DNA from 4 places in the Streptomyces sp. NPDC059499 genome. Region 3 is predicted to be linked to each of the others. Evidence: riboswitches for the same ligand, from Rfam matches in the RefSeq annotation. Region 3 holds a riboswitch; each other region holds the start of a gene.
The links. A riboswitch is a leader RNA that binds a small molecule or an ion and turns the genes downstream of it on or off. The one in region 3 is predicted to bind cyclic di-AMP.
Positions count from the first base shown of each region.

Region 1: it holds a riboswitch for cyclic di-AMP, as region 3 does, so the genes downstream of both, ACFW9O_RS14575 (transglycosylase family protein) here and ACFW9O_RS03290 (NlpC/P60 family protein) in region 3, are expected to answer to the same signal.
Region 2: it holds a riboswitch for cyclic di-AMP, as region 3 does, so the genes downstream of both, ACFW9O_RS18930 (C40 family peptidase) here and ACFW9O_RS03290 (NlpC/P60 family protein) in region 3, are expected to answer to the same signal.
Region 4: it holds a riboswitch for cyclic di-AMP, as region 3 does, so the genes downstream of both, ACFW9O_RS27190 (peptidoglycan DD-metalloendopeptidase family protein) here and ACFW9O_RS03290 (NlpC/P60 family protein) in region 3, are expected to answer to the same signal.

Region 1 covers NZ_JBHYTT010000005.1:95,551-102,786, reverse strand. Annotated here, with positions in the region: gene ACFW9O_RS14585 (cytochrome P450) at 1-557, shown strand, start outside; gene ACFW9O_RS14580 (transglycosylase family protein) at 663-1,619, shown strand; cyclic di-AMP (ydaO/yuaA leader) riboswitch at 1,910-2,080, shown strand; gene ACFW9O_RS14575 (transglycosylase family protein) at 2,081-2,770, shown strand; gene eno (phosphopyruvate hydratase) at 3,111-4,397, shown strand; gene ACFW9O_RS14565 (septum formation initiator family protein) at 4,507-4,977, shown strand; gene ACFW9O_RS14560 (DUF501 domain-containing protein) at 5,024-5,554, shown strand; gene ACFW9O_RS14555 (exopolyphosphatase) at 5,693-6,634, shown strand; gene ACFW9O_RS14550 (NAD(P)/FAD-dependent oxidoreductase) at 7,083-7,236, shown strand, end outside.
Region 2 covers NZ_JBHYTT010000007.1:214,897-222,132, reverse strand. Annotated here, with positions in the region: gene ACFW9O_RS18960 (8-amino-7-oxononanoate synthase) at 1-246, shown strand, start outside; gene ACFW9O_RS18955 (DUF397 domain-containing protein) at 239-460, opposite strand; gene ACFW9O_RS18950 (helix-turn-helix domain-containing protein) at 492-1,349, opposite strand; gene ACFW9O_RS18945 (ATP-binding protein) at 1,582-2,013, shown strand; gene ACFW9O_RS18940 (LysR substrate-binding domain-containing protein) at 2,016-2,933, opposite strand; gene ACFW9O_RS18935 (LysE family translocator) at 3,006-3,644, shown strand; gene ACFW9O_RS18930 (C40 family peptidase) at 3,743-4,213, opposite strand; cyclic di-AMP (ydaO/yuaA leader) riboswitch at 4,216-4,389, opposite strand; gene ACFW9O_RS18925 (haloalkane dehalogenase) at 4,846-5,754, opposite strand; gene ACFW9O_RS18920 (pyridoxamine 5'-phosphate oxidase family protein) at 5,751-6,155, opposite strand; gene ACFW9O_RS18915 (NAD(P)-dependent oxidoreductase) at 6,152-6,844, opposite strand; gene ACFW9O_RS18910 (TetR/AcrR family transcriptional regulator) at 6,920-7,236, shown strand, end outside.
Region 3 covers NZ_JBHYTT010000001.1:703,214-710,449, forward strand. Annotated here, with positions in the region: gene ACFW9O_RS03280 (M23 family metallopeptidase) at 139-1,890, shown strand; gene pcrA (DNA helicase PcrA) at 1,894-4,332, opposite strand; cyclic di-AMP (ydaO/yuaA leader) riboswitch at 4,590-4,750, shown strand; gene ACFW9O_RS03290 (NlpC/P60 family protein) at 4,749-5,900, shown strand; gene ACFW9O_RS03295 (hypothetical protein) at 6,022-6,375, opposite strand; gene ACFW9O_RS03300 (NlpC/P60 family protein) at 6,730-7,236, shown strand, end outside.
Region 4 covers NZ_JBHYTT010000013.1:152,949-160,184, reverse strand. Annotated here, with positions in the region: gene ACFW9O_RS27195 (SGNH/GDSL hydrolase family protein) at 1-777, opposite strand, end outside; gene ACFW9O_RS27190 (peptidoglycan DD-metalloendopeptidase family protein) at 944-1,885, opposite strand; cyclic di-AMP (ydaO/yuaA leader) riboswitch at 1,890-2,048, opposite strand; gene ACFW9O_RS27185 (tyrosine-protein phosphatase) at 2,470-3,282, shown strand; gene ACFW9O_RS27180 (DUF6126 family protein) at 3,292-3,465, opposite strand; gene ACFW9O_RS27175 (helix-turn-helix domain-containing protein) at 3,528-4,208, opposite strand; gene ACFW9O_RS27170 (aspartate aminotransferase family protein) at 4,268-5,665, opposite strand; gene dxs (1-deoxy-D-xylulose-5-phosphate synthase) at 5,662-7,236, opposite strand, start outside.

The sequences.
Region 1 (7,236 bases), on a different contig from region 3:
TGTTCGCCGGTTTCGAGACCACGGTCAACCTCATCGGCAACGGCACCTACGCCCTGCTGCGCAACCCGGAACAACGCGAGCTGCTCCAGCGCTCGATCGAGGCCGGGGAGACGGAGCTGCTGGCCACGGGGATCGAGGAGTTGCTGCGGTACGACGGGCCGGTGGAGCTCGCCACCTGGCGGTACGCCACCGAACCCGTGACGCTGGGCGGGCAGCGCATCGAGGCCGGGGACCCCGTTCTCGTGGTGCTGGCCGCCGCCGACCGGGACCCGGAGCGATTCCGCGATGCGGACACGCTGGATCTCGCACGGAGTGACAATCAGCACCTCGGGTACGGGCACGGCATCCACTACTGCCTGGGTGCTCCGCTGGCCCGGCTGGAGGGTCAGGCGGCGTTGGCGACGCTGCTGCGACGCCTTCCTGACCTGCGACTCGCTGCGGAACCTACCGATTTGCGATGGCGGGGCGGTCTCATCATGCGTGGACTGCGCACTCTTCCTGTGGAGTTCGATCCCGGACACCGCTCCGAAAAAAGTGACACTCTGTCAACTCTGTGACTTTCACGTGATCTCCGCTGCATCGACTTGTGACACACGTTCGAGTACGGCTAGGTTCACCGTTCGACTCACCAGTCACACGTCAGTCACACGGAAGGCAATCCCATGGGCTCCGCGAACGGCAGACACCGTCGCCCTCGGCAGGCACCCGCCATCGTCGTCGCCGCAGGCGTCACAGGGTCGGCCATCGCCATCCCGCTGCTCGGCGCGACCGGCGCGCACGCAGCCGACGCCTCGACCTGGGACCGGGTCGCCGAGTGCGAGAGCGGTGGCATGTGGAGCGCCGACCTCGGCAACGGCTACTACGGCGGCCTGCAGCTCTCGCAGGACACCTGGTCGGCCTACGGCGGCACGGCGTTCGCGCCCCGCGCCGACCTGGCCAGCCGCTCGCAGCAGATATCCGTGGCGGAGAAGGTGCTCGACGACCAGGGGGTGACGGCGTGGGCCAGCTGCGCGGTGATCTCCGGGCTCGCGCTCGACAACACGCTCCCCGGTGTCGACCCGGGCAGTGAGCCGACCACCGAGCCGTCGGACACCGCGACCCCGTCCGGCGACACGTCGGCCACCCCCTCGTCCGATGCGTCGGACAACGGGAACAGGAACACGGACAACCGAGGCGGCGAAACCGGCAAGGCCGACAAGTCGAACGGATCCGACAAGTCCGACTCCTCTCCCTCGCCCGAGGCGTCCAAGACCTCTGACGGCTCGACGGAAGCGCCGGGCGGCAAGCACCGCGGCACTCCGGCCCCGGAGGCGAGCGCCGGTACGGGCTCGACGGACGGGCGCGAGTCCGGCCGGCACGCGTCGCGCGGTGACGCCGACGCGCGCGACGGCGGCGACGGAACCTACACCGTTCGCACGGGCGACAACCTCTGGGCGATCGCGGACGCGCAGGAACTGCCCGGCGGCTGGACGGCGCTCTACGAGGCCAACAAGGACGAGCTGGGTTCCGACCCGGACCTGATCCTTCCCGGACAGAACCTCGACCTGGGTCTCGACCTGGGCGCCAAGGCGGACGAGAAGACCGCCGGGGCCGGTGCGGAAGCCGCTGTCGGCAACTGATCCAATTCGGGAAAACACCCCAAATTCGGGGGCAGTTCAGAGGCCTATGTCCACTTATGTCTAAGTGAGACATGGGTCTCTTTGCGTCAACTCACGCTTCTCGCCCGCCTGATTCGCCGACGATGCCTCCGACCTGCGAAAACGAGCCTTCGGCTGATGCGGGTAAGGGCTGATTGTCCGTGATGTCCATCTTTGAATGTGGGGGTTGCCTATGTTTACGGTCGGAACCGCTCGCACCGCGGGCACCTTCGACCGTCACGCCGAATCCTGCCGTCGGCCGAAGGGATTCGACGCGTAAAGCGCCGTAGGCAGGAGCGGGGGACCCAGGTAAGTGCCGGACCCGGCCGTCGGAAGACGGGCGAGGGCCGGCTAGGGGTGAAGTCGCTTGCCAGTGCGAGCGACCGGGCAACTCACAGGCCCGAACCCGACAGCTCACCTCGTAGGCGTCGGTGAGGAGAACCATGCTGCTTTCGAGCAAGGGCAAGCACCGTCGCCCGTCCAAGGCCGTCCGTATCGCCACCCTGGCCGGCGTCGCCGGTGCCGCGGTCGCCGTCCCGCTGATGGGTGCGACCGGCGCCTCCGCCGCCTCCGTCGCCACGTGGGACGCCGTCGCGCAGTGCGAGTCCGGTGGCAACTGGTCCATCAACACGGGCAACGGCTACTACGGCGGTCTGCAGTTCTCGCAGTCCAGCTGGGCAGCCGCCGGCGGTACGCAGTTCGCCGCCCGCGCCGACCTGGCCACCAAGGCACAGCAGATCACCGCAGCCGAGAAGCTCCTCGACCTCCAGGGCCCGGGCGCCTGGGCCTGCGCCGGTGCCGGCGGCCTGACCAACGACGGCGTGGACCCGGGTGTCGACGCCTCCGCGACGGGCGCCGAGAAGGCCGCCAAGCCGGAGCGCAAGGCCGAGCAGCCCACCACGCGCAGCGAGAAGCGCACCGCCCCCGAGGCGTCGAAGACCGTCACGACCCCGACCGGCGACAAGGTCAAGAAGGGTGACGGCGAGTACAAGGTGAAGGCCGGCGACACCCTGAGCACGATCGCCGACGCGAAGAAGGTCAAGGGCGGCTGGGAGAAGCTGTTCAAGCTCAACGACGACATCGTCGAGGACGCCGACCTGATCTTCCCGGGTCAGCAGCTCCACCTGAAGTAGTCCCGGGTCTCTCCTCCCCGAAGGCTTCAGGACCGCGGAAGGGTGTCCGGCGGCACCCGACGCGTTCTCTCCCGGCCCGGCGCACTCACCCCCGTGTGCGCCGGGCCGGGGTCGTTTCCGCGGTGTGCCGCAGGGGCGCACCGGGTGCGAGATCGTTCAACTATTGTGGTTACTGGCCAGTAGATTTCTGGACCTTTGCCCGGAATGCAGGCCCTTGGGTCCTTTTTCGTCCCAGGGGACGGGCGGTCGGCCGACGCAGGGGGCCGAGCCGGTTAGGCTCGGGGCGCAAGGCCACAGTGACCCTGCACAACCAGCGTCATATCCCAGAAGGAGATGCCTCGTGCCGTCCATCGACGTCGTCGTAGCCAGGGAAATCCTCGACTCCCGGGGAAACCCCACGGTCGAGGTCGAGGTTGGCCTCGACGACGGCAGCACGGGACGTGCTGCCGTTCCGTCCGGCGCCTCCACCGGCGCGTTCGAGGCCATCGAGCTTCGCGACGGTGACCCCAACCGCTACCACGGCAAGGGTGTCGAGAAGGCCGTCCTCGCCGTCATCGAGCAGATCGGCCCGGAGCTCGTCGGTTACGACGCCACCGAGCAGCGCCTCATCGACCAGGCGATGTTCGACCTCGACGCCACCGAGAACAAGGGCTCCCTCGGCGCCAACGCCATCCTCGGCGTCTCGCTGGCCGTGGCCCACGCCGCGTCCGAGGCGTCCGACCTGCCGCTGTTCCGCTACCTCGGCGGCCCGAACGCGCACCTGCTGCCCGTTCCGATGATGAACATCCTGAACGGCGGCTCGCACGCCGACTCCAACGTGGACATCCAGGAGTTCATGATCGCGCCGATCGGCGCGGAGTCCTTCTCCGAGGCCCTTCGCTGGGGCGCGGAGATCTACCACACGCTGAAGAAGGTCCTGAAGACCAAGGGCCTGTCCACCGGTCTCGGTGACGAGGGCGGCTTCGCCCCGAACCTCGAGTCCAACCGTGCCGCCCTGGACCTGATCCTCGAAGCCGTCAAGGAAGCCGGCTACGTTCCGGGCCGCGACATCGCGCTCGCTCTGGACGTCGCCGCGTCCGAGTTCTACAAGGACGGCGCGTACGAGTTCGAGGGCAAGTCCCGCTCGGCCGCCGAGATGACCGAGTACTACGAGGAGCTCGTCTCCGCGTACCCGCTGGTCTCCATCGAGGACCCGCTGTACGAGGACGACTGGGCCGGCTGGAAGGTCATCACCGACAAGCTCGGCGGCAAGGTGCAGATCGTCGGTGACGACCTGTTCGTCACCAACCCCGAGCGCCTGGCCCGTGGCATCGAGGAGGGCTCGGCCAACGCCCTGCTCGTCAAGGTCAACCAGATCGGTTCGCTGACCGAGACCCTGGACGCCGTGGAGCTGGCCCAGCGCAACGGCTTCAAGTGCATGATGTCCCACCGCTCCGGTGAGACCGAGGACGTCACGATCGCCGACCTCGCCGTCGCCGTGAACTGCGGCCAGATCAAGACCGGCGCCCCGGCCCGCTCGGACCGTGTCGCCAAGTACAACCAGCTGCTGCGCATCGAGGAGATCCTCGACGACGCCGCGGTGTACGCGGGCCGTTCCGCGTTCCCGCGGTTCCGCTTCGAGGGCTGAGAGCCCGGCAGCAGGAGCTGAGCCTCCCTTCGGTGCACCAGCCTCCGTCCGTCCCCGCACTCGGTCCCGTACCGTGTGCGGGGACGGACGTGCGTAATGGGGAGGCGAGATGGCCGGGAAGGACCGCGACCGGTTCTCCACCGCGACCAGGCTGCGGCTGCTCGGGGAGCAGACCGCGGCCCGCGTGTACCGCTCCCAGAACCGCCGCCAGGCCCGCCGCTCCCGGCTCACCGGCAGGGCCGCGTTCCTGGCCCTGATCGTCTGCTCCCTGGTCGTCGCCCTCGCCTACCCGATGAGGCAGTACATCTCCCAGCGCGACGAGATCGCCGATCAGGAGAGGCTCACGCAGGAGGCGCACCGGCGGACCGAGGAGCTGCGCGACGAGAAGGCGCGGCTCAAGGACGACGCGTACATCCGGCGACTTGCGCGCCAGCACCTCCACTACGTCATGCCCGGGGAGACCGGTTATACGGTGATCGACCCGGACGCGGCCGAGGTGCGCCGCGGCGAACCGGGTGCGACGGGCCGGCCCTGGCACACGAACCTCTGGGACGGCGTCGACAGTGCCGACCGCGGCTGACCCCGTTCCCGTACACACAGACCGATCGATGACATTCAAGGCAGGCATGGACACGCCCCCTCCGCAGACCGAATCCACCGCGCCCACCGAGGCGGACATCGCCGCGTTCGAGCAGCAGCTCGGCCGGCCGCCGCGCGGGCTGCGCGCCATTGCGCACCGCTGCCCGTGCGGCAACCCGGACGTGGTGGAGACGCAGCCCCGTCTGGAGGACGGCACGCCGTTCCCGACGACGTTCTACCTGACCTGTCCGCGTGCCGCGTCCGCGATCGGCACGCTGGAGGCCAACGGGGTCATGAAGGAGATGACCGAGCGCCTCACGACGGACCCGGAGCTGGCCGCCGCGTACCGGGCCGCGCACGAGGACTACATCGCGCGCCGTGATGCCATCGAGGTCCTGGAGGGCTTCCCGAGCGCCGGCGGCATGCCGGACCGGGTGAAGTGCCTGCACGTGCTGGTCGGTCACTCGCTGGCGGCGGGGCCGGGCGTCAACCCGCTGGGCGACGAGGCCATCGCGATGCTGCCGCAGTGGTGGGCGAAGGGTCCGTGCGTGTCGCCGTGCGGCTCCGAAGAGGCCTGACCTCCCGCACCCCGGGGCCCGGCCCCGCACCCCGGTCCTCGACAGGCAGGAGGGGCTCGGTCGTACGGGCCGGGCCCTCCTGCGACGGAGGAGCGGGTCGGGGGCGGAGCCCCCGTAACCACGACCACAGGAGCTCCCATGACCCGTGTTGCCGCCATCGACTGCGGTACCAACTCCATCCGCCTGCTCGTCGCCGACGCGGACCCCGTGTCCGGCAGCTTCACCGAACTCGACCGCCGGATGCGGATCGTGCGGCTCGGTCAGGGCGTCGACCGCACCGGGCGGCTGGCTCCGGAAGCCCTGGAGCGCACCTTCGCCGCCTGCCGCGAGTACGCCGCGGCGATCAAGGAGCTCGGCGCCGAGAGGATCCGTTTCGTCGCCACCTCCGCCTCCCGCGACGCCGAGAACAGTGCCGTGTTCGTCCAGGGTGTCCTGGACATCCTCGGTGTCGAGCCCGAGGTCATCAGCGGTGACCAGGAGGCGCAGCTCTCCTTCGACGGCGCCACCAAGGAGCTGACGGGCAGCGACCATCTGGAGAAGCCCTATCTCGTCGTGGACATCGGCGGAGGCTCCACCGAGTTCGTCGTCGGCGACGACTCCGTCCGCGCGGCCCGCTCCGTGGACATCGGCTGCGTACGGATGACCGAGCGCCACCTCGTCGAGGACGGCTCGGTCGTCGACCCGCCCACGCCCGGCAGGATCGCCGCGATCCGCGCGGACATCGACGCGGCCCTCGACCTGGCCGAGGAGGCCGTGCCGCTCGCCGAGGCGGCCACACTCGTCGGCCTGGCCGGCACCGTCACCACCGTCGCCGCGATCGCGCTCGGTCTGCAGGAGTACGACTCCGAGGCGATCCACCACTCCAGGGTCTCCTTCGACCAGGTCCGGGACATCACCGGGCGGCTGCTCTCCTCGACGCACGAGGAGCGCGCGGCGATCCCCGCGATGCACCCGGGACGGGTCGATGTGATCACCGCGGGGGCGCTTGTCCTGCTCGCCGTGATGGAACGGACCGGAGCCCGGGAGGTCGTCGTCAGCGAGCACGACATTCTCGACGGAATCGCCTGGTCGGCTGCGTGATCACAGCGCCGTGGGCCGATCGGTGAGATCACGCTCATGCGCACTCCGGCCTGCACCTTTGAGCCTTCCGGGGGCTCATGGGGCCGGTCGGCGGAGGCCTTCCGCGGGGCGCCGCGACGAACTTCGTGAACTTCTTCACAAGGAATTCGGCTCCCCTGGGTGAAGTTGGGCCCCCGAGGGGCCGCGCGCGCGCCCCGCAGGGCCCCGGTGCGGGGCTGCGGGGAGGTTTCGGGGGTGTGGCGCGCATGTGAAGCGGGGCCGCGGTTCGGGCCGCCCGGTGGCACAAGAGCCAGCTCACAAGTGGTGAACAACGTTCGCCGGGGCCCCGTGGTTCCCCTCCGGAGCCATGACCTGGGTCACGTGGGCGGCGAAGTGTAGCAGAGGGTCGCGCATACCTTGTGAAGGGGCTCACGAGCGTGCCCCCCGAGGGGGGTGGATACTCGATGGCATGAGCACCACGGAGCGTCCCAGGATCCTCGTTGTAGGCGGTGGGTACGTAGGCCTGTACGCAGCTCGTCGCATTCTGAAGAAGATGCGATACGGAGAGGCGACCGTCACGGTCGTCGACCCGCGGTCGTACATGACGTACCAGCCCTTCCTCC
Region 2 (7,236 bases), on a different contig from region 3:
GCAGGTCTGACAGCGGTACGCCCCGACGCGGCGGTCGTCTCCGTCCGCGCGCCGTCCGCGGAGGATGCGGTGCGCTGGGCGGCGGACTGCCGCACGGCCGGTCTCGCGGTCGGGTGCTTCCGGCCCCCGTCGGTACCGGACGGGATCTCCAGGCTGCGGCTGACCGCACGGGCAGACCTCAGCCGCGAGCAGATCGCGACCGCGGTGGCCACGATCGTGGCATCGGCACCCTCCGGGGTCAGCTGACCCGGCGGTCACCCAGCCCGGCGACGAAGGAGGTCCAGGCCGTCGCCGAGAAGCGCAGCGGCGGCAGGTCCACGTCCTTGGAGTCGCGTACGGCGAGCTGCCCTGCGCCGAGCCGGGCAGCTTCCACGCAGTTGTTCATTCCGGTGCTGCGGCTGCTGCGGCGCCACCGCGGTGCGTGCGCTTCGAGACGGTGTCGTGCGAGACGGTCGGACATCGTGCCCCCCTCGGGCAGTCTGTAGGTCCGGTCAGTCGCCGCGGCTGACTGCGGCAATGAGGTCCAGCGATCGCTCGGGCGACAGCGCGTGAGCCTGCATCGTGCGGAAGGCCGAGCTGTACGCCTCGAGGTCTTCTCTCCGCTCCAGGTAGAGACTACTCGTCAGATGGTCAAGAACGACCACATCCAGATCAGAAATGTTCGGGAAGGAGAAGATAACGAAAGGCCCCGTGAGGCCGATATAGCTGCCGGCCTCGAACGGCAGTAACTGCATGTGCACGTGAGGCAGTTGAGCGGCATGTGCCAGATGGTCGAGTTGCTCTCTCATCACCTCAGGGCCGCCGACTTCGCGCCGCAGCACGGCTTCGTCGAGCACGACGCTCAACTGCAGCGGGCGCGGCGCGTACAGCACCCCCTGGCGGGCGAGCCGGACCTCCACCAGGGAGTCCAGCTGCCCGGGCGGCAGCCCGTCCAGCGAGGACCGGGTCACCGCCCGTGCGTAGCCCGCGGTCTGGAGCAGCCCCGGAACCACCGAGGTCTCCAGCGTGCGGGCGGCTCCGGCCTGGGACTCCAGGCTGATGAAGTCGCGGTACTGGGGTGGGATGAGGCCCCGGTAGGCGTGCCACCACCCGGTGCCCCCACCGCCCGCCGAGCCCGCGAGCGCCTCCAGGAGGGACCGGAGGTGAACGTCGTCCACGTCGTAGGCATCCAGTAACCGGGTCACATCGCTGGGAGTCACTCCGCTCGCACCCGTCTCGATCCGGCTCACCTTCGACTGGTGCCAGCCCAGCAGACGGGCTGCCTCCCGGCTCGTGAGTCCCGTGGTGTGGCGCAGACTCCGCAGCTCCTCCCCGAGCTTGCGTCGGCGTACCGCTGGGCCGTGCCGCATGCCGGCCTCCTTCCGCTCTGCGGGGAGCCGGCCCGTACCGGGTCCGGCTCGGAAGGGGGCCAGTGTTGCGCCCGTATACGGCTTCCGGGGCAGAGTTCACCGTATTGGGCGACAGATATATGCATATCTTGATGGATTGCCGTTACAGACGGCGGCATCAGTGGCAATCTGGCGCGAAGCACAATCCAGGCCGATCGCAGGTCGGTCAGGGCGGGAAAGGGACGGCGTCGCCATGGCAGACCATCAAGAAGCAACCGTCACTCTGCCGAGCGACCCGGTCTCGGTCTCCCGAGCCCGGAGGTACGTGGCCGGAGTTCTCGCCGACTGGGGCCTTCCCGACGGGACCGACGCAGCCGACACGATCCGGCTGATCGTCTCGGAGCTCGCCACCAACGCCGTCCAGCACACCTTCGGGCAGTCGCCCACCTTCACGGTGGACCTCCGCCTCGACCGGGACGTCGAGCTCTATCTGGGAGTGACGGACAGTCACCCCCGTTGGCCCCAACGGCTACCCGCCGCGGTCCAGCAGGACAACGGCCGCGGGATGGTGATCATCCGGGCCCTCGCCAAGGAATGCGGAGGCCGGCTGAGCGTCAGCCCCACCCCGGACGGCGGCAAGACCGTGTCGATCGCGCTCCCGTGGGTGGTGCCCGCTCAGGCCTGACGTCACCGCGCCCCCGCGGCGCGGCCGAAGCCGCTGCGCAGCAGAGCCCTGAGTGTCGCTGCCGCGGCCGTCGACCGGTCGCCGCGGTGCACCACGGAGATCGTCCGGCGGAAGGCGGAGGGGTCGAGGCGCCGCACGGCGACCGGTGTCGCGGACATCGACGCGACCATCTCGGGCACCACGGCCACGCCGACGCCCGCGCTGACCAGCGCGCACACCAGCGCGTAGCCGGGGGACTCGCACACCACGGCCGGTGTCGCCCCGGCGTCGGCCAGTGCGCGCTCCACCCCACGCCGGGGCGGATGCGCGGGTGCGCTGCTGATCAGCGGACGGCCTGCCAATTCGGTCACCGGGAGCCTGCCGCCGCCCTCGGACAGCGCCTGCCCCACGGCTGTGATCAGTACGAGCTCCTCGACCAGCAGCGGCTCGGACGACACCCCGGAGGGCAGCGGATCGGCGACAGCCGGTTCGTACGCATGGGTCAGCGCCAGATCCACCTCACCCGCGGCCACGGCTGCGACCCCGCCGGGCGGCTCGTACTCCGTCACGGTGAGTTCCACGTCCGGGTGGGCACGCCGGAACGCACTGAGCACCGGCGGCAGCAGATGAATACCGGCCGTGGTGAAGGTGCCGACCCGCAGCCGCCCTCCCGACAGTCCCGCGAGCCGGGCCAGCTCGTGCCGCGCCTGGTCCATCTCGTCCAGGACCCGTCGGGCACGCCCGGCCAGCAGCTCACCGGCGGCCGTCAGACGGGCCCCGCGATGGTGGCGCACCAGCAGCGCGGCTCCTGCCTCCCGCTCCAGTTTCGCGAGCTGCTGGGAGAGGGCGGGCGCGGTGTAACCGAGCCTCGCGGCCGCCTTCGTGATCGAACCGGCCTCGGCGACCGCCACCAGTGCGGCCAGCCGCGTCGGATCGTACATAAAGCATTCCTTTTGGCAGACCCAGAAGATTGCAAGTACACGCTAAAGGGCCGGCCGGGTCAGGGTGTACCCATGGACGCACAACTGCTCGCCTTCGTCCCGGTCGCCGCGGGAATGGTCGCCCTGCCCGGCGCGGACTTCACCGTGGTCGTACGCAACGCCCTCGCCTCGCGCCGGTCAGGGATGGCTGCGGCGCTGGGGGTCGCGGGGGGACTGCTCGTGCACACCGCGCTGGCCGTCGCCGGACTCGCGGCGGTGCTGGTGACGATGCCCGTCCTGTTCCGCACCGTGCAGCTGCTCGGTGGCGCCTACGTGCTCTACCTGGGGGTGAGCGCCCTGTACGCGGTCCGGCGGCGGGCGGTTGCGGGCGCCTCCGCACCGGATGAGGCGCCCGCAACCGAGCTGGGGCCGGTACGGGCACTGCGCCAGGGCTTCCTGACCAACGCCCTGAACCCGAAGGCGCCCGTGCTCTTCCTCAGCCTGCTGCCCCAGTTCGTCCCCGAGGGGCAGCCGCCGCTTCCAAGAACCCTGCTGCTGGCGGCAGTGGTCGTGGTGCTGGCGCTCCTCTGGTTCCCGGCCGTGGCCCTGCTGGTGGACCGCCTCGGCCGTTGGCTGCGCCGGCCGCGTACCGCCCGCGCGATCGAGGGCGGCAGCGGCGCGGCGCTCACCGCGCTGGGGCTCGTGCTGGTGACCGGGCCCCTGCTGCACTGACTCGGCAGCGCCGGCCCCCGGCAGGCCCTGCAGGAACCGCTGACGGCGGTGTCAGCCGGGGGTTCCGGCCGAAACCGGATGCGCCCGCGCGGCCGCCGTCAGCGGACCCGCCCGTACCAGATGCTCTTCGACCAGATCCGTTCCAGCCGGACCACCGCCCCGGTCTTCGGCGAGTGCCAGATCTTGCCGCCGCCGGCGTAGATGCCCACGTGGTAGACACTCCGGCCCGCGTGGAAGAAGACCAGGTCGCCGCGCCGCCGTTGCGACGAGGAGATGTGGCGGGTCTTGTTGTACTGCTGCTGGGCCGTGCGGGGGAGTTTCTTGCCCGCCTTCTTGAACGAGTAGAGCGTGAGGCCCGAACAGTCGAAGCGATGGGGGCCGCTGGCGCCGTACCTGTAGGGCGATCCCTTCTTCGAGGCGGCGATATTGAGCGCCCTCGTCGAGTGGGCAGCGGCCTCGGCCTCGTTGACGAGGCCGGGGGCGAGCATGGTGGTGCCTACAGCGAATGTGAGAACCGAGGCCGTACCGACCCGGGCGAAAAGAGACGGGACATGAACCTGCGCAGTCATGCGCAACCCTTCGTCAGCCGCCTGTGAAGGATGACCTGTCGGGTTCGGGCTGGCGAAGTTGCCCGGCCGCACTTGGCGGCTTCACCCCGAGGGTCGACGGGAAATCCCGTCGACCCGTTGTGCTCGGGTCCTCCACTCCTGCCGATCCACTTCTGTCGACCAGGCATCCGGACAGCGGCAGGACTCGGCGTCCGCCCGGACCGCCCCGTCGCGGTGGCGGGGGCTTGTCGTCCCAGGGATCTTTACTCACGGGCTGCCGGATTTCCGCGCTGAAGGTCGTTTTGTGAGAGTCATCACGGCTGATCCGTTCGGGTGGACGGGGTGGGACCGAAGCTGAGGCGACGCTGCGTGACCGGCCTCGTACCAGCAGCGGAACAGTGAATTCCGCTCAGGGTCCGCGCGTACTGCGCAAGTTGAGCTGTCCCCCGTGAGGGGGATGGTCTACGCCGAACGAGCGAGGAAAATTGATCTGCGCATCGGGCGTGTCCGGCATCGGGGGCCATCGGTGCAGCCGTTGACGGGACAACCGTTCGAAGTCTGAACGGCCTCGCGGCGACCTCCCGATCCGTAGTCCGGGTGTTCGACGGTGGGTGGTGAGCGAGGCGCGTGCACCTTCTGGTGGGAGAGGACGCCTACGGGCGTGCCAGCCCGTGGCGGTCGGCCCAGGTGCTGATCGCCGCGGCCAGGTCCGCGGGGTGGTCCTCCGGGGAGTGGTGGCCGGCCGGTCCGTGGCGGGAGACCTCCAGACCTGCGATGTTCTCCTCGCACCAGGCGACGGCCCTCTGGTCGGTCATCGCGCCCGGACCGGGGTCGAACGCGGCGAGCAGCTTGGGGACTTCGGGACTGGCGGCCAGCCAGGCGTCGTAACGCTCGACGCGGGCCACGACGTCGGAGGGTTCGTGGTCCAGCGGCATCATGCGCGTCCACGCCAGGATCGGGCGGCGGCTGTGCGGGGTGGGGAAGGGGCGGCGGTAGACCTCGAGATCGGCAGGGTCCAGTGGGGTGGCGAGCGATTCCGGGAGCCGGTCGATGAACAGCGACTTCTCCAGGATCATCTCCTCGCCCACGCCGGGTGTGCGCAGAAGAGTGAACAACTCCCTCGCCGCCGCCGGGAATTCGTCGCCGATCAGCGGTTTGATGATCGTCTCGGTGAAAGCGAGGCCGCGCACGCTGCCCGGGATGCGGGCTGCGCGGTCGAAGGCGAGCGAACCGCCCCAGTCGTGGCCGACGAGGACGGCCTCGGCGAGGCCGAGGGCGTCGAACCAGGCGTCGAGGTAGCGGGCGTGGTCGTCGAAGGAGTAGGCGAGGTCGGGCTTGCCGGACTCGCCCATGCCGATGAGGTCGGGGGCCAGGAGACGACGGCCGGGCGCGGCCACGCCGGGCAGGACGTTTCGCCACAGGTGCGAGGAGGTGGGGTTGCCGTGGAGGAAGACGAACGGCAGCCCGTCCGGGTCGCCGGACTCGCGGTAGTGAAGGACGGAATCGAGGACGGGAAGGGTGGGCATCGCGGTGTCACTTCGCTTTCTGTACGGGGGATTCAGAGATTGAGGCTCAGGACGCGGTCGACGGCCATCTCGACGACGACCAGGTCCGGCGGGTCGGGTGGGGCCGCGCGGTAACGGACGGTGTAGCGGCGAACGGCTTCGGCCAGGCGGGCGGGGTCGTCGGTGACGGCGGCCCGGCCTTCGAGAGTGAGCCAGCGGAATCCGTCCGCCTGGCAGAGCGCGACACGGGCCGCCGCATCGCCCGCCGCCACGTTCCGGGCCTTGCGGGCTCCCGCCCAGGTGGTCACCCGGACCAGACCGGCGGACGCGTCGAAGGTGAAGCGGACGGGCGTGACGTGCGGGGTCCCGTCCGGGCGGAGGGTGGTCAGCGTGGCCGTGCGGGGCAGGGCGAGGAACGCCGCTGCGGCGGCCGGCAGTCCGGCAGTCGGCCGGCTCACCTCTTCTTCACGCCCTCGTTCCAGATGAGTTTGGCGATGTTCGGTCTCACGGCAGTGGTGATGACACCCATGGCCGTACGGACGTACCGCCGCTCCTCCAGCTCGCGCAGCATGCTCGCGGCGAGGTCGCCGCGGGCGGTGAAGACGCCGTCGGCGCTGGTCTCGGCGGTGTGGTACCGGGTGACGGCGGGGTGCTCGAAGAGGCCCGAGGGGCGGACGAGCGTCCAGTCGAGGTCCGTACCGCGGATCACGGCCTCCATGCGGCGCATGTCCTCGTGGAGGGTGCGGCCGAGGCGCCGGTTGACCAGTGGGTCGAGCACATGGTTGAAGAAGTGCGCCCCGGTGGGCCGCCAGTCGGGGTCGGCGATGCTGGAACTGACGGTGAGCAGCCGCTTGACGCCGTGGCGGGCCATGGCCCGGGTGAGGGCGGTGGCGCTCGCCGAGTACGTGGTGATGCTCCCTTTGGAGAAGCGTGCGCCCAGCGCGGAGAGGACGGCGTCCGTCCCACCGATCGCGGCGTCGACGGCCTCCGGGTCGGTGGCGTCGGCGACCGCCACGGTGAGGCGGGGCCGTGCGGGGAGGGAACCCGGGCGGCGGGTCACGGCGACGACCTCGTGGCCGGCCGCGAGGGCCTGTTCGGTGAGGTGGCGCCCGGTCGGTCCGTTGGCGCCGAAGACTGCGATACGCATGGTGTGGGCCATCCCTTGGTGTGGCTTCCGGAACGCCCTTGACTGTGCCGACCGCGAAACGCAGGCTCAACGCTGATGAATAACGCCGCCCCCGCCTCCGCCCGCACCCGGGGCCGCCCACGCGGCAATCCGCCCACCCGCGAGTCGATCGTCTCGGCGGCTCGTGAACTGTTCCTCGAACGCGGCTACCGGCTCACCACCCTGCGCGCGGTCGCCGGGGCCGCCGGCGTCGACCCGGCGCTGATCGCCTACCACTTCGGCTCGAAGAAGGGCCTGTTCGCAGACGTGATGCAGTTTCAGTGCGCCAACGCGCTCGCGGTGGACGACGTCCTCGGCGGCGACCCGGCAACCCTCCCCGACCGCCTCGTCGACGCCGTGACGGACCTGTGGGA
Region 3 (7,236 bases):
CCGTTTCCTGAGCGAACGGAACCTGCCGAAGATTGTCGTCGTCACGTACCGCCGGGTACAGTCGCGGCCACTGCTCACCCTGGGTTCCCCCCATCGGACCCCGGAACAGGTCCTGCTGCCGAGGCGAGAGAGAAGTTGGTGAACGACCAGCACCCCCACGCCGGGTACGTCGGATACGACAGTCACTCCACCGGCAGCTTCGACACCGACCCGCTCTTCGGGTCTCTCCCCGGTCATCACGACGGAAGTCACGAGACGTACGACAGCAGTTACACGACTGCGTACGACGCCACCTACGGCGGCTACGGAAACGCGTATCCGGCAGAGCCGCAGAGCCAGAGCGTCCCGTACGACTCCACCCAGTGGGACACCGGCGGACACCAGCAGGCTACTCAGCAGGCCCCGTACGACGCGTACGGCGCCCAGGCCCATCCGGCCCAGCAGACGTACGACACCACCGCCACCTGGCTGCCCGACGGCGGGATCCCCCCGCAGGCCGGCGCTCCGGAGGCGACGGGCCAGTGGGACACCACCGGCTGGGACCACACGGGCCAGGCCGATCAGTGGGCGACGAGCGACACCGGCGCCTTCCCCACCACCACGTTCAGCGACACGTCCTACGCCACGGGCACCTACGCCGCCCCGGTCTTCGAGACCCCCGGCTACGGGACCGGCGCCTACGAGACCGTCGACACCGGCGCGTACGACGCCACCGCCTGGAACACCGGCGCCACGCCCGAGAACACGGCGTACGCACCCGAACAGACGTCGTACCCCTCGTACGAACACCAGTCGGCGCCCTACGAGTCCTACGAGACGGCCGGGTTCAGCGGCCACGACGCCGGAACCGGGCCCGCGGAGTACGACGGGACCACGGAGTACGCCGGGCCCGCGGACACCACGGACTACGCGGACACCACCGGATACGACGACACCACCGGGTACGACGGGACCGCGGACTACGCGGAGACCGCCGAGTTCGCGGACACCGACATCGACCGGGCCCCGGAAGCCGACGAGTCCGACCCGGCCGCCGACGCCACCGACACCGCACACTCAGGCGACGGCGACAGCGACATCCCCGCCGCCCGCACCTCCACCGCCCAGCGCCCCGTGGGCCGTTCCGCCCCGCGCGGCAGTGGCGGCAGCCGCGGCCGGCGCCGCACCCCGGCCAAACGTTCCGCCCTCCTCACCGTCGCCGTCCCCTCCGCCTGCGTCATGAGCGTCGCCGGCATCGCCGCCGCCTCCGTGAGCGGCGTCGGTGGCAGTGAGCAGAAGGACGACACCACGACCGTGGCTGCCGCCGACCCGGGCACCGTCAAGCCCGTCGCGGCCAACAACAAGCTGGACACCCAGCTCGCCAACCTCAGCGCCGACGCGGAGAACTTCGCGGACCGCGCCAGCCGCACCCAGGAGCGCATCGACCTGAAGGAGCGGCAGGCCGCCGAGAAGAAGAAGCGTGAGGAAGAGGCCGCCCGCCGCGAGGCCGCCCGCCCCAAGTTCGTCCTCCCGGTCAAGCAGCACGGCCTCAGCGCGTACTACGGCCAGGCCGGAGTGAACTGGATGTCCGTCCACACGGGCATCGACTTCCCCGTCGCGTACGGCACTTCCGTGATGGCGGCGACCGACGGCACCGTGCGCACCCAGTGGAACAACGCCTACGGGAACATGGCCATCGTCACCGCGGCCGACGGCACCGAGACCTGGTACTGCCACCTCAGCACCACCAGGATCCGGTCGGGCTCGGTCAAGGCGGGCGACGTGATCGGGTACGCCGGGGACTCGGGCAACTCGACAGGCGCGCACCTGCACTTCGAGGTGCGGCCCGGTGGCGGCGCGGCGATCGACCCGACGCCGTGGCTCCGCAGCCACGGCATCAACCCCACCTGAGTCCTACAGCTTCTCGACCGGCGCGTACCGCAGGAGGAGCTTCTTCGGCCGCTCGTCCCCGAAGTCGACCGTCGCCTTCGCCTGGTCGCCGAACCCCTCGACCGCCGTCACCGTTCCCAGTCCGAACTGGTCGTGCGTGACGCGGTCCCCGACCACCAGGGTGACCACCGGCTTGTCCGAGGTGCGCCGGGTCGCGAAGCCCGAGGGCCCCGACTTGGCGCGCGACGAGGACAGCGACGAGGTGATCCCCGACGTGGGTCCCGCCGGAGCAGCCATCGGCCCCTTGCGCTTCCAGTCCAGGTGCTGGTCCGGGATCTCCTCCAGGAACCGCGACGGCGGGTTGTACGAGGGCTGACCCCACGCACTGCGCATCGCGGCCCGGGTCAGATACAGCCGCTCACGGGCACGTGTGATGCCCACATAGGCGAGCCGGCGCTCCTCCTCGAGCTCCTTCACCTGCCCCAGCGCGCGCATGTGCGGGAAGACGCCGTCCTCCATGCCGGTCAGGAACACCACCGGGAATTCGAGGCCCTTGGCGGTGTGCAGCGTCATCAGCGTGACGACGCCGGAGCCGTCCTCGTCCTCGTCGGGGATCTGGTCGGCGTCGGCGACGAGCGCGACCTTCTCCAGGAACTCGGCGAGCGTGCCCGCCCCCTCCTCCTCGGCCCGCTCCTGCTCGAACTCGAGGGCGACGGCGGCGAGCTCCTGGAGGTTCTCGATGCGGGTCTCGTCCTGCGGGTCGGTGGACGCCTGGAGTTCGGCGAGATAGCCGGTCCGCTCCATGACGGCCTCCAGCACGACCGCCGGTCCGGCGCCGGACTCCACGATCGTGCGGAGTTCCTCCATCAGCGTGTTGAACCGCTTCACCGCGTTGGACGAGCGTGCCGCCATGCCGTACGCCTCGTCGACGCGGCGCAGCGCCTGCGGGAAGGAGATCTTCTCGCGCATCGACAGGGCGTCGATCATCGCCTCGGCCCGGTCGCCGATGCCCCGCTTCGGCACATTGAGGATGCGGCGCAGCGGGACGGTGTCCTCGGGGTTGGAGAGGACCCGGAGGTAGGCCAGGACGTCCCTGACCTCCTTGCGCTCGTAGAAGCGCACTCCGCCGACGACCTTGTAGGGCAGCCCGACGCGGATGAAGATCTCTTCGAAGACACGGGACTGGGCGTTCGTCCGGTAGAAGACGGCGACGTCGCCCGCCTTCGCGTCCCCTGCGTCCGTCAGCCGGTCGATCTCGTCGGCGACGAACTGCGCCTCGTCGTGCTCGGTGTCGGCGACGTAGCCGGTGATCCGTGTCCCGGCGCCCGCGTTCGTCCAGAGGTTCTTGGGGCGGCGGCTCTCGTTGCGCTCGATGACGGCGTTGGCCGCGGACAGGATCGTCTGCGTGGAGCGGTAGTTCTGCTCCAGCATGATCGTCTTCGCGTCCGGGTAGTCCTCCTCGAACTGGAGGATGTTGCGGATGGTCGCGCCCCGGAAGGCGTAGATCGACTGGTCCGCGTCACCGACGACGCACAGCTCACCCGGGGCGTCGGCCTCGCCCGCCGGGCCCACCAGCTCGCGTACGAGCGTGTACTGCGCGTGGTTGGTGTCCTGGTACTCGTCGACCATCACGTGCCGGAAGCGGCGGCGGTAGTGCTCGGCGACGTCGGGGAACGCCTGGAGCAGGTGCACCGTCGTCATGATGATGTCGTCGAAGTCCAGCGCGTTGGCCTCGCGCAGCCGCGCCTGGTAGAGCGCGTAGGCCTGGGCCAGCGTCTTCTCGAAGCCGTCCGCGGCCTGGCCGGCGAAGGTCTCCTCGTCGATCAGCTCGTTCTTCAGGTTCGAGACCTTCGCCGTGAACGACTTCGGCGGATAGCGCTTCGGGTCGAGGTCCAGATCGCGGCAGACCAGTGCCATCAGGCGCTTGGAGTCTGCGGCGTCGTAGATCGAGAACGACGAGGTGAAGCCGAGGCGCTTCGACTCGCGGCGCAGGATCCGCACGCACGCGCTGTGGAAGGTCATGACCCACATGGCGTTGGCGCGCGGTCCGACGAGCTGCTCGACGCGCTCCTTCATCTCGCCCGCGGCCTTGTTGGTGAAGGTGATCGCGAGGATCTGCCCCGGGTGCACCCCGCGCTCGGCCAGCAGGTGGGCGATCCGGTGCGTCAGCACACGGGTCTTGCCCGAGCCCGCCCCGGCGACGATGAGCAGCGGGGAGCCCGCGTGCACGACGGCGGCGCGCTGCTCGGTGTTCAGCCCGTCGAGCAGCGCGGCGGAGTCGACGACGGGGCGCGGGGCGCCGTCGCGGTAGTAGGCCTCGCGCGGCGGCGGGGGCCCGTCGAAGACGCCCCCGAAGAGGTCCTCGGGCACCGTTTCGGGTGCGTGGTCCTCGGGAGGTGGCGGGGGGCCCTCGTCCGCTTGCTGGAGGCCGGTCAGGAAACTGTCGTCAAAGAGGCTGCTCATCGCCTGACGAGTCTAGGCGGCCGCACCGACACCCCGGGGCCGCATTCCGCACGACGCCCAGATCCGTGCGCGGACCGAGACGGATTGCCCACAGTGCGTAGGGATTCAGAGGTTGTTCCCGCTGTGGGACCAGTCAATCCGAAAAGGTCACGGAAATGTATCGGGCATATCGAACATCAACCTTCACAGGGACGCCACGGGTTGGCTAGCGTGCTCCGACGGGTGACCGTTACCCCCTTGAGGCGAACCACGCCGCGCGGGCACCCTCGCCGAATCCGTCGCTCCCGCACGGGAGTCCGGAACCGGGGACCCACACGCAGCACCGGGGTGAATCGGTCCGTCCCGCTGGACCGTAGGGCAGCCTTCCGTTCCGCCCGAACCCGACAGCTAACCCGGTAGGCGGTCCACGGAAGGAGATGCCGGCCTTGGCATCGCATCGCAAACCGCGCACCCGTGTGCGCACCAGTTCCTCTGCCGTCGGGCTCACGACGGCGGCGCTCGCGTCCGTCACCCTGCTCTCCACACAGAGCGCGACGGCCGCCCCGGCGGAGCCCAAGCCCAGCATCGAGGAAGTGCAGAAGAAGGTAGACGACCTCTACCGCCAGGCGGGAACGGCGACCCAGCAGTACAACAAGGCGAAGACGGCCTCCACCCAGCAGCGCTCCAAGGTCGACGCGCTCCTCGAAGCCGCGGCCAAGCGCGCCGACAAGCTGAACGAGACGCGCCGGGAACTGGGCAACTACGCGGCCGCGCAGTACCGCAGCGGCGCGATAGCCCCCACGGCCACGTTCTTCCTCGCGGACGACCCGCAGTCGTACTTCGACCAGGACCAGCTGATGGCCCGGATGACCAGCCAGCAGCAGAAGGCGGTCGCCGACTTCCGTACGCAGCAGAGCGAGGCGGCGACCAAGCGGGTCGAGGCGACCGAGAGCCTGCAGACGCTCACCGAGTCGCAGACCACGCTGCGCACCAGCAAGCAGCAGGTGCAGAACAAGCTGGCCGAGGCGCGCACGCTGCTGTCGGAGCTGACCGCCGAGGAGAAGGCGCGGCTCGCGGAGCTGGAGCGCAAGAAGGAGGCGGAGGCCAAGCGCAAGGCGGAGGAGCTCGCGCGCGAGCAGGCAGCCGCCGCGAAGGCGGAAGCGGACCGGGCGGCCGAGGAGGCCTCGAAGGAGACGGGCACCGGCACCGGCACCGGCACGGGCTCCGACAGCAGCTACGCCTCGAAGGCGGACAAGGTCCTGGCCTTCGCACGGGACCAGATCGGCAAGCCGTACGTCTGGGGGGCGACGGGCCCGTCCTCGTACGACTGCTCCGGGCTGACGCAGGCCGCGTGGAAGGCGGCGGGCGTCGACCTGCCCCGCACCACCTGGGACCAGGTCGAGGTCGGCACCCGGGTGGCCACCGCCGATCTGAAGCCGGGGGACCTGGTCTTCTTCTACGACGACATCAGCCACGTCGGCATCTACAAGGGCGACGGGATGATGATCCACGCGCCGAAGCCGGGCGCGAACGTGCGCGAGGAGTCGATCTACTACATGCCGATCTACGGCAGCGTGCGCCCGGCGTAGCGGTACGGAGCGCACAGACGGAACTGCCCACGGGCCCGGCGGACACCGGGCCCGTACGGCTGCCCGTCACGGCCCGGGCGCGCAGGCGCCCGGCGGACACCGGGCCCCTGCGACTGCCCGGTCAGGTCCAGAGTGTGGCGATGAAGATGTTGGCGACCGTCAGCCCGCCGACCGCCATGAAGGCGCCCTTGTCGACCTTCTCCTCGTCGCGCTTCACATAGACGAGCGCCAGGATCACGACCAGGATCAGCAGCTTGATGCCGATCTTGATGTGGTTCACCGGCTGGTCGTCGAGCTGGTTGAACCCGACCAGGGCGAAACCCGTGACGAGCATCATCAGCGCACCGTGCAGCATGGCGGGTCCGAACCGCGCGGCACCCTCCCCCATGGCCTTCATCTGAGTGAGGAACCCACCCAGCAGGGAGGCGATTCCGATGATGTGCAGGGCGACGAAGGCATTGATGAGTACGTCCATGGCCGCAGCGTAGCGGCGGCCATATCACCAGTCTTCAGCTAGGTACTAATTCCCTATGAGTTCGCTCGCGACCCGTGCGAAATGCCGGACAACAGCTGGTTTTTCCGGTCATTTGCGTTGATCGAAACGTCACATTGAGGCAATAGCTGTCATTACGACTCTTGCCCGTGCCTCGGGTTTAGCGTCCCTCCCAGGTGACCGACTCTTCACCGCCGCTCCCGTACCGGGCGGCACCCCGGTCACCCCGCCAGGTTCCGGTGGCGGGCCACTCCCCCCTGTGGTGGCCCGGCACCGGTACCGGCGGGCCCGCCGGTACCCCCCGACGGGCAGTCGAACGGAAGGACCCGCGCCCCCGTGGCCGCCCAACGCAAAGCCGCTCACCGCAAGCCCAAGCAGCGTCCGTTCACCGGGCCTGCTGCCCGCACCGCAGCCACCCTGGCCCTCGCCGGGGCGGCTACCGCGACCGCCTTCGAGGGCGCCGCCCAGGCCGAGCCCCAGCTCACCCCGGCCCAGGTGAAGTCCAAGGTCGACCGGCTGTACCACGAGGCCGAGGTCGCCACCGAGCAGTACAACGGCGCGAAGGAGAAGGCGACCGCGACCGCGAAGTCCCTGGACGCCCTGCGCGACGAGGCCGCCCGCCGGACGGAGCGCCTCAACGCCGCGCGCAACGCCCTCGGTTCGTTCGCCGCAGCGCAGTACCGCAGCGGCGGCCTCGACCCCGCCGTCCAGCTGGCGCTCTCCTCCGACCCCGACCAGTACCTGGAGCGCGCCTCCTACCTGGACCGGGCCGGGGACCGGCAGGCCGGCGCGGTCAACGGCGTCCGCAGGCAGCTCACCGAGGTCGCCCAGCTGCGGGCCCGG
Region 4 (7,236 bases), on a different contig from region 3:
CTCACCGCGCAGGCGCCGGCCGATCCACGGTACGAGGTACTCGCGGGCCCAGGCCATGTCGTCGCGGCGCACCTCGAGTGCCCCGCGCTGCACCTGCGGAGGCCACACCTGGTCGGGGTCGGCGGGCACGTCGAGGCCGAGGACCTGGGCGGCGCGCAGCGCGACCCGGGTGTGTCCCTCCGCCGAGAGGTGCAGCCGGTCGTTGTCCCAGGCACGCCTGTCCTGCACGGACCGGAGCGACCACAGGTCCAGGACCGGGCAGTCGTAGCGGTCGGCGATGGACCGTACATGGGCGGTGTACGTGGCGATCTTGCCCCGCAGGTGCCGGAGCACCGGAACGCCGCGGGTGTCGAAGCCGGTGGTGATCATGACGGTGCCGACCGAGCGGGTCAGGTCGGCGACCGCGCGCTCGAAGCGTTCGGCCACGTCGTCCGGGTCGGTGCCCGGCCGGATGATGTCGTTGCCGCCCGCGCAGAAGCTCACCAGATCCGGTGCGAGCTCCTTGGCGCGGGGGACCTGCTCCTCGACTATCTGGTCGAGGAGGCGTCCGCGTACGGCGAGATTGGCGTACCGGAAGTTCCCGTGCGGGCCGTCCGCGGGGCCGCCCGCTGCATCGGGGAGTGGGAGCTGGTCCGCCAGAATGACCGCGAAACGGTCCGCCCAGCCGACGAGCGTCCCGTCGGGGCCAGGGTCTCCGACGCCCTCGGTGAAGCTGTCGCCAATCGCTGCGTACGACCCGATGGTGCCTCGCTGTTTGTTTCTCGAATCGTCTGCCACAAGCGCATATCCTGCACCTTCGAATGTGACCTACGCGACCGTAATAAGGGGTTGACGGGTGGTGAGATAGACCACCCGGTCAGGTTTTGGTAAAGCCGGAATAAGCAGAGGGGCGGTGCGCCGCCGCGCACCGCCCCTCTTGGGCTCACCGAGCCGCCTGATTGCGTCAGATGGAGACGCCGTGCGAGCGCAGGTAGGCGATCGGGTCGACGTCCGAGCCGTAGCTCGGGCCGGTACGGACCTCGAAGTGGAGGTGCGGACCGGTGGAGTTGCCGGTGGAACCGGAGAGGCCGATCTGCTGGCCGCCGGTGACGGTCTGGCCGGCCGAGACGCCGAGCGACGACAGGTGGGCGTACTGGGAGTACATGCCGTCGTCGTGCTTGATGACGACCTCGTTGCCGTACGCACCGCTCCAGCCCGCGGAGACCACGGTGCCCGGGCCGATGGACCGGACGCTGGTGCCGGAGGCGGCCTGGAAGTCGGAGCCGGTGTGGTAGCCGCTGGACCAGCTGGCGCCGGCGACGCGGTACTGGGTGGAGACGCCACCGTTGGCCACCGGGGTGGTGTAACCGGAGCTGTTGCTCTCCGAAGCACCGGTGGAGTCGGCGGCGTCGGTGGCCGTCGACGCCTTCTCGGCCGGCGCGGCGGCCTTCGGGGCCGACTTCACCTTCGAGGGGGCGGCCTTGGAGGGGGCGGCCTTGGAAGGCGCGGACTCCGTGGTGGAGCCAGATGCCTTGACGCCGAGGGTCAGCTTCATGCCCGGGAAGATCAGGCTCGGGTTGTCGCCGACGACCTCACGGTTGTCCTTGTACAGCTTCTCCCAGCCGCCCTTGACCTTCTTCTCGGCCGCGATCTTCGCCAGATAGTCACCGGCGACCACGGAGTAGGTCTTGGTGGCGCCGTGCTTCTTCGCCACGGAGGCGGCAGGCGCGTGGTGGGCCGCACTGGCGGCCGCCGGCTTGGCGGCGGGCGCGGACTGCTCGGCGGCGAACGCGCCGGTGGCGCCGATCAGCGGAAGTGCGAGGACGGCGCCGCCGGTCCCTGCGGCGAGGACGCCGCGGGAGATCGGGCTGGCCTTCGTACGACGGTGCTTACCCTTTGCGGGCATGGGGAATTCCTCTCCGGCGCCTGCGAGGTGAGCTGTCGGGTTCGGACTGGAGATGCCCGGCCGCGCTGAGCGCGTCTTGACCCCAAGCCGTTCCGGATCACTCCGGTCGGCGGCTTACCTGGTTCCCCCGCTCCTGCCACACGTGAGTCGGTGCGGATTCCGGGCGGCGGCAGGATTTGGCGTTCCGTCCGGATTGACCGTGACCGTAAGCGAGTCAGGACGCCGGGAACAAGCCACCGGTTGCGTACCGGAATGGGCGATTCAATTCCGGTTCCGAATTCCGGTCACACTCCGTGGATTACGGATCTTGGCTTTCCGCACGGCGTAAGGATTACCTCTCGGCAGTTTCGCCACACACCGTCACGGATATGATCCCGCTCACCTGCCACACCCCATCTCCCGCGCAAGCGGGGCATGTTCTGCTAAATGCACTAATACGGACATGTCATGCTCGCGGGCCGCCGGTCACCCCGGCCGGGAAGGCATCGAAGGGCGAAACGATTGCCCGATGAATCCATGTCGTATCGTCGCGGGCGTGCCCCCGTCGGCGAGCGGCGCCGACGCCAGACACTCCAGGAGTCCTTGTGACGCAGCAGCTGCCAGAGGTTCCGTCGACAGACGTCGAGCTGACCGGGGTCCGCAACTTCCGCGACGTGGGCGGTCTGCCGACCACGGACGGCGGCAGGGTGCGCCACGGGCGCCTCTACCGCAGCGGCCACCTGGCGCACGCCACCGAGACGGACACGGCATTCCTGGCCGGACTCGGCCTCCACACCGTCTTCGACTTCCGCAACGCCGCCGACCACAAGCTCGACGGTCTCGACGTGGAACTGCCTGGTGTCCGGAATGTCAGCATTCCGCTCTCCGACCCGGCCGACGGCGCCGAGTTCTGGCGACTGGTGCGCGACGGCGACATCCAGCAGCTGCGCTCGATCCTCGCCGACGGCAAGGGGACGGCCCGCATGATCGCGTCGTACCGGTCGATCATCACCGACCGCACCGCGGAGCACAGCAGGGTGCTGCACGCGCTGGCCGAGGACAGCGTGCCGGCGCTGATGCACTGCGCGGCGGGCAAGGACCGGGCCGGCCTGTCGATCGCGGTATCGCTGCTTGCCGTCGGCGTCGAGAAGGAGGCCGTCGAGGCCGACTACCTCAAGTCCAACGACGCGCACCGCCGCTACAAGGTGCGGCGCAGCGACACGTCGTCGGCGGGGATGTCGGACGAGGTGTTGGAGCTCCTCAACCCGCTCTTCGGCGCGCATTCCGACTACCTCGCCGCCGCCTTCGCCGCGATCGAGGAGACCTGGGGCGGCACGGACCGCTACCTCAGCGAGGGGCTGAAGCTCGCGCCCGAGACCCGCGAGAGGCTGCGCGAGCGCCTCGTCGAGAAGGCGTAGCGCAGGCGGTCAGCCTTTGCCCGCCACGGTGAACAGGAGAAAGAGGAAGGCCGCGACGACGTGGCCGGCCACCAGATAGGCGACGAGCCGGATGACCACACCCCGGGGCATCTTCCGCTCCTGCGTGTCCTTGGTCTCCCGCGGGCGCGGGGTGAGCGGGTCGTAGTGCTCCGAATCGGACATGGCAGTCCTCTCTTTCGGCTCTCGGGCCGAGGTGTGCGGCAGGTGCGGTGGGGCGTGCGTGGTCAGCGAAGGTGCGTCCCGTTGCCCAGGCACAGCTCGGCCGAGGGGCTCTGCAGCAGGGTGTGGACGAAGAGCAGCTCGGCGCCCCCGCGGTCGAGCGCCGCGATCCGGTGCGGGGTGAGCGAGTCGAAGTGCGCGCTGTCCCCCGGCCCGAGGTCGTGCACGGTCTCCCCCAGACCCACCCTCAGCCGCCCGTCGAGGACATACAGCCATTCCTCGCCCGGGTGCACGCGTACGAGATCACTCTGGGCCCCGTGGGGGACCCGGACCCGCAACGCCTGCATCGCCCGGCCGGAGCCACCGGCCTGCTGGTACATCCAGCCGTCGGCCTCAGCACCACCCGAGGTACCACCCGGGCCGGCGCCCGGAGCTCTTCCCGGGGTCCCTCCGGGCGCGCCGCCCGGAGCGCCCGCGAACGGGCCGCCGCGGACGATGGCGTCACGCTCGGGCGGCATTTCTCCGAGGAGCTCGGAGACCGTCGTACCGTAGATACGTGCGAGCCCGAGCAGCATCGGCAGTGAGGGCTGCCTGCGGCCCGTCTCGAGCCGGGAGAGGTGCGCCGGGGAGAGATCGGCCCGCCGGGCGGCGGTCTCCAGGGTGAGACCCCGGTTGCGGCGCAGGTCGCGCAGGCGCGGCGCGATTCCGGGCAGCTCGTCGGCCGCCCCTCCGTCAGGAGGATTCATGACTCCATTGGGCCAGGATCTTTCCTCGGAGGCAAATTTCTTGCCTCCGAGGCAAAGCATCAACGGTTGGCGACAGCCTGCTTGACCAGCGTCCTGCCGAAGTCCCACATCAGCCCGCCCCCGCTGTGCGCGTCGTCCATGACGGCCGTGAAGGCGGCCACGAAGCGGTCCACCTCGCGCTCACCGATGACCAGCGGGGGGATCAGCTTGATCACTTCCAGGTGGTCGCCGGAGACCTGGGTGAGGATCCGGTGCTTCTGCAGCAGGGGCACGACCACCATCTGGGCGAAGAGGCCCTTCCTGGCCGCCTGCAGCATGGTCCAACGGCTGCGGAGTCTCAGCGAGGAGGGCCGGCCGAACTCGATCCCGATCATCAGCCCGCGCCCGCGCACCTCGTGCAGCAGCTCGTAGCGGCCGACGAGCGCGGCGAGCCGCTCACGCAGCAGGTCACCGGTGCGGCGGGCGTTCGCGACCGTCTCCTCGTCCTCCATCACCGCGAGGACCGCGAGCCCTGCCGCCATGGCCTGGGCGTTGGAGCCGAAGCTCGCCGAGTGCACGAGCACGCGGTCCATGGAGGAGTAGACGCGTTTGAAGATCCAGTCCTTGCCGAGCGTCGCGCCGACCGGCACGTATCCGCCGGAGAGCGCCTTCGCCACACAGACGAGATCGGGTTCGACACCCTCCTCGTGCTGGTACGCGTAGAAGTCGCCGGTCCTGCCCAGTCCGGTCTGCACCTCGTCGACGATGAGCACCGCCTTGTGCCGGTGCAGCAGCTCCTGCGCGGACCGCAGGAACCCCGGCGGCGAGGCGTGCACCCCCTTGCCCTGGATCGGCTCCACCACCAGGCCGGCCACGTCCCCGCGCTTGAGCTCGCGGCGCAGGGCATCCAGGTCGCCGAGGGCGATCGCCGTGTCGGGCAGCAGGGGTGCGAAGCCGTCCCGGAACCCCGCTTCGCCGTTGACCGAGAGCGAGCCGGTCGTCAGACCGTGGAAGGCATGGCTGCAGTAGAGGATCCGGGGCTTTCCGGTGGCGTAGCGGGCGAATTTCAGCGCGGTCTCGACGGCCTCGGTGCCGCTGTTGCCGAAGAACACCCTGTCCAGATGGGGGCTGTGCGCCAGCAGCCGCTCGGCCAGGAGTCCGGGCAGCGGCTGGCAGTCGAAGCGGGTGAGGTCGGCGAGCGAGGCGTCGAGGACGTCGTGCAGGGCCTTGCGTACGACGGGGTGGTGCCGGCCGAGCCCCATCACGCCGAAGCCGGCGAGCATGTCGAGGTAGTCGTTGCCTTCCGCGTCCCAGAAGTACGCGCCCTCGGCCCGCTCGTAGACCTTGTCGAAGCCGATGGTGCGGAGCATGCGCGGCAGTTGGTGGTTCAGATGCCTGGCATGCAGCTCGTAGCGCTCGGCACCGCGTTCCGCGAGGAGCCGCGCCAGATCGAAGCCCTTGGGTCCGTCGTCCTTCATGGCCTGTTCTCCCTCGGCACCACGTGTTCCGACCCTGGCTTCCGGCCGGCGAGCGCCGCACCGATCCGTCCGGCGATCTCCACGGGAGTGAGCCCGATATCGGCCAGCACCTCACCCCGCTTGGCGTGCGCCAGGAACTGCTCGGGGATGCCGAACGTCCGCAGCGGTACGTCGATTCCCGCATCCCGCAGTGCCTGCCCGACGGCCGAACCGACGCCGCCTGCCCGGCTGTTGTCCTCCACCACGGCCACCAGCCGGTGCTGCGCGGCCAGCGCGGGCAGTTGTGCGTCGACCGGTTTGACCCAGCGCGGGTCGACGACCGTGCACCGGATTCCGGCTCCCGCGAGCAGGTCGGCCGCGTGCAGACAGACCTGGGCGAGCACACCGACCGCCACCAGCAGGACGTCGGGGTCGTCGGCCCGGTGCAGGACGTCCATGCCGCCGATCCGGCCGATGGCCACGACCGGCTCCCCCACCGACTCCTTCGGGAAGCGGATCACGGTCGGCGCGTCATCCACGTCGAGGGCCTCGCGCAGTTCCTCACGCAGCCGGTCGGCATCGCGCGGTGCCGCGATCCGCAGGCCGGGAACCACCTGCAGCAGGGACATGTCCCACATGCCGTTGTGCGAGGGGCCGTCGACGCCGGTCACACCCGCCCGGTCGAGCACGAAGGTGACGCCGCACCTGTGCAGGGCGACATCCATCAGCAACTGGTCGAAGGCCCTGTTGAGGAAGGTGGCGTAGACGGCGACGACCGGATGCAGACCGCCGGTGGCAAGCCCCGCGGCGGACACGGCCGCGTGCTGCTCGGCGATCCCGACGTCCCAGACCCGGTCGGGGAACCTCTCGGCGAAGCGGGTCAGCCCGACGGGGTGCAGCATCGCCGCGGTGATCGCGACGACGTCCGGTCGTTCGGCCCCGATCCGTGCGATCTCCTCACCGAACACCGAGGTCCAGGAAGGCGCCGCGGGCACCACGAGCGGCTCGCAGGTCAGCGGGTCCATCGCGCCGACCGTATGGAAGCGGTCGGCGTCGTCGGCCAGCGCGGGCGGGTAGCCGCGGCCCTTCTCGGTGATGCAGTGCACCAGGACCGGACCGTGGAAGCGCTTCGCCCGGTTCAGTGCGGACTCGACCGCCGCGGTGTCATGTCCGTCGACAGGGCCCACGTACTTGAGCCCCAGATCCTCGAACATGCCCTGCGGGGCGAAGGTGTCCTTGAACCCCTTCTTCGCACCGTGCAGCGACCCGTACAGCGGCTGCCCGATGACCGGTGTCTGCTGGAGCACTCCCTTGCCCCAGTTCAGGAAACGCTCGTACCCGTCGGTCGTACGGAGGATGGCGAGGTGGTTGGCGAGGCCGCCGATGGTCGGGGCGTACGAGCGTTCGTTGTCGTTCACCACGATGATCAGCGGACGGTCCTTGGCCGCGGCGATGTTGTTGAGCGCCTCCCAGGCCATGCCGCCGGTGAGTGCCCCGTCGCCGATGACCGCGACGACGTGGCCGTGGCCGCCGAGCACCTCGTTGGCCTTGGCGAGTCCGTCGGCCCAGCCCAGCACGGTGGACGCGTGGGA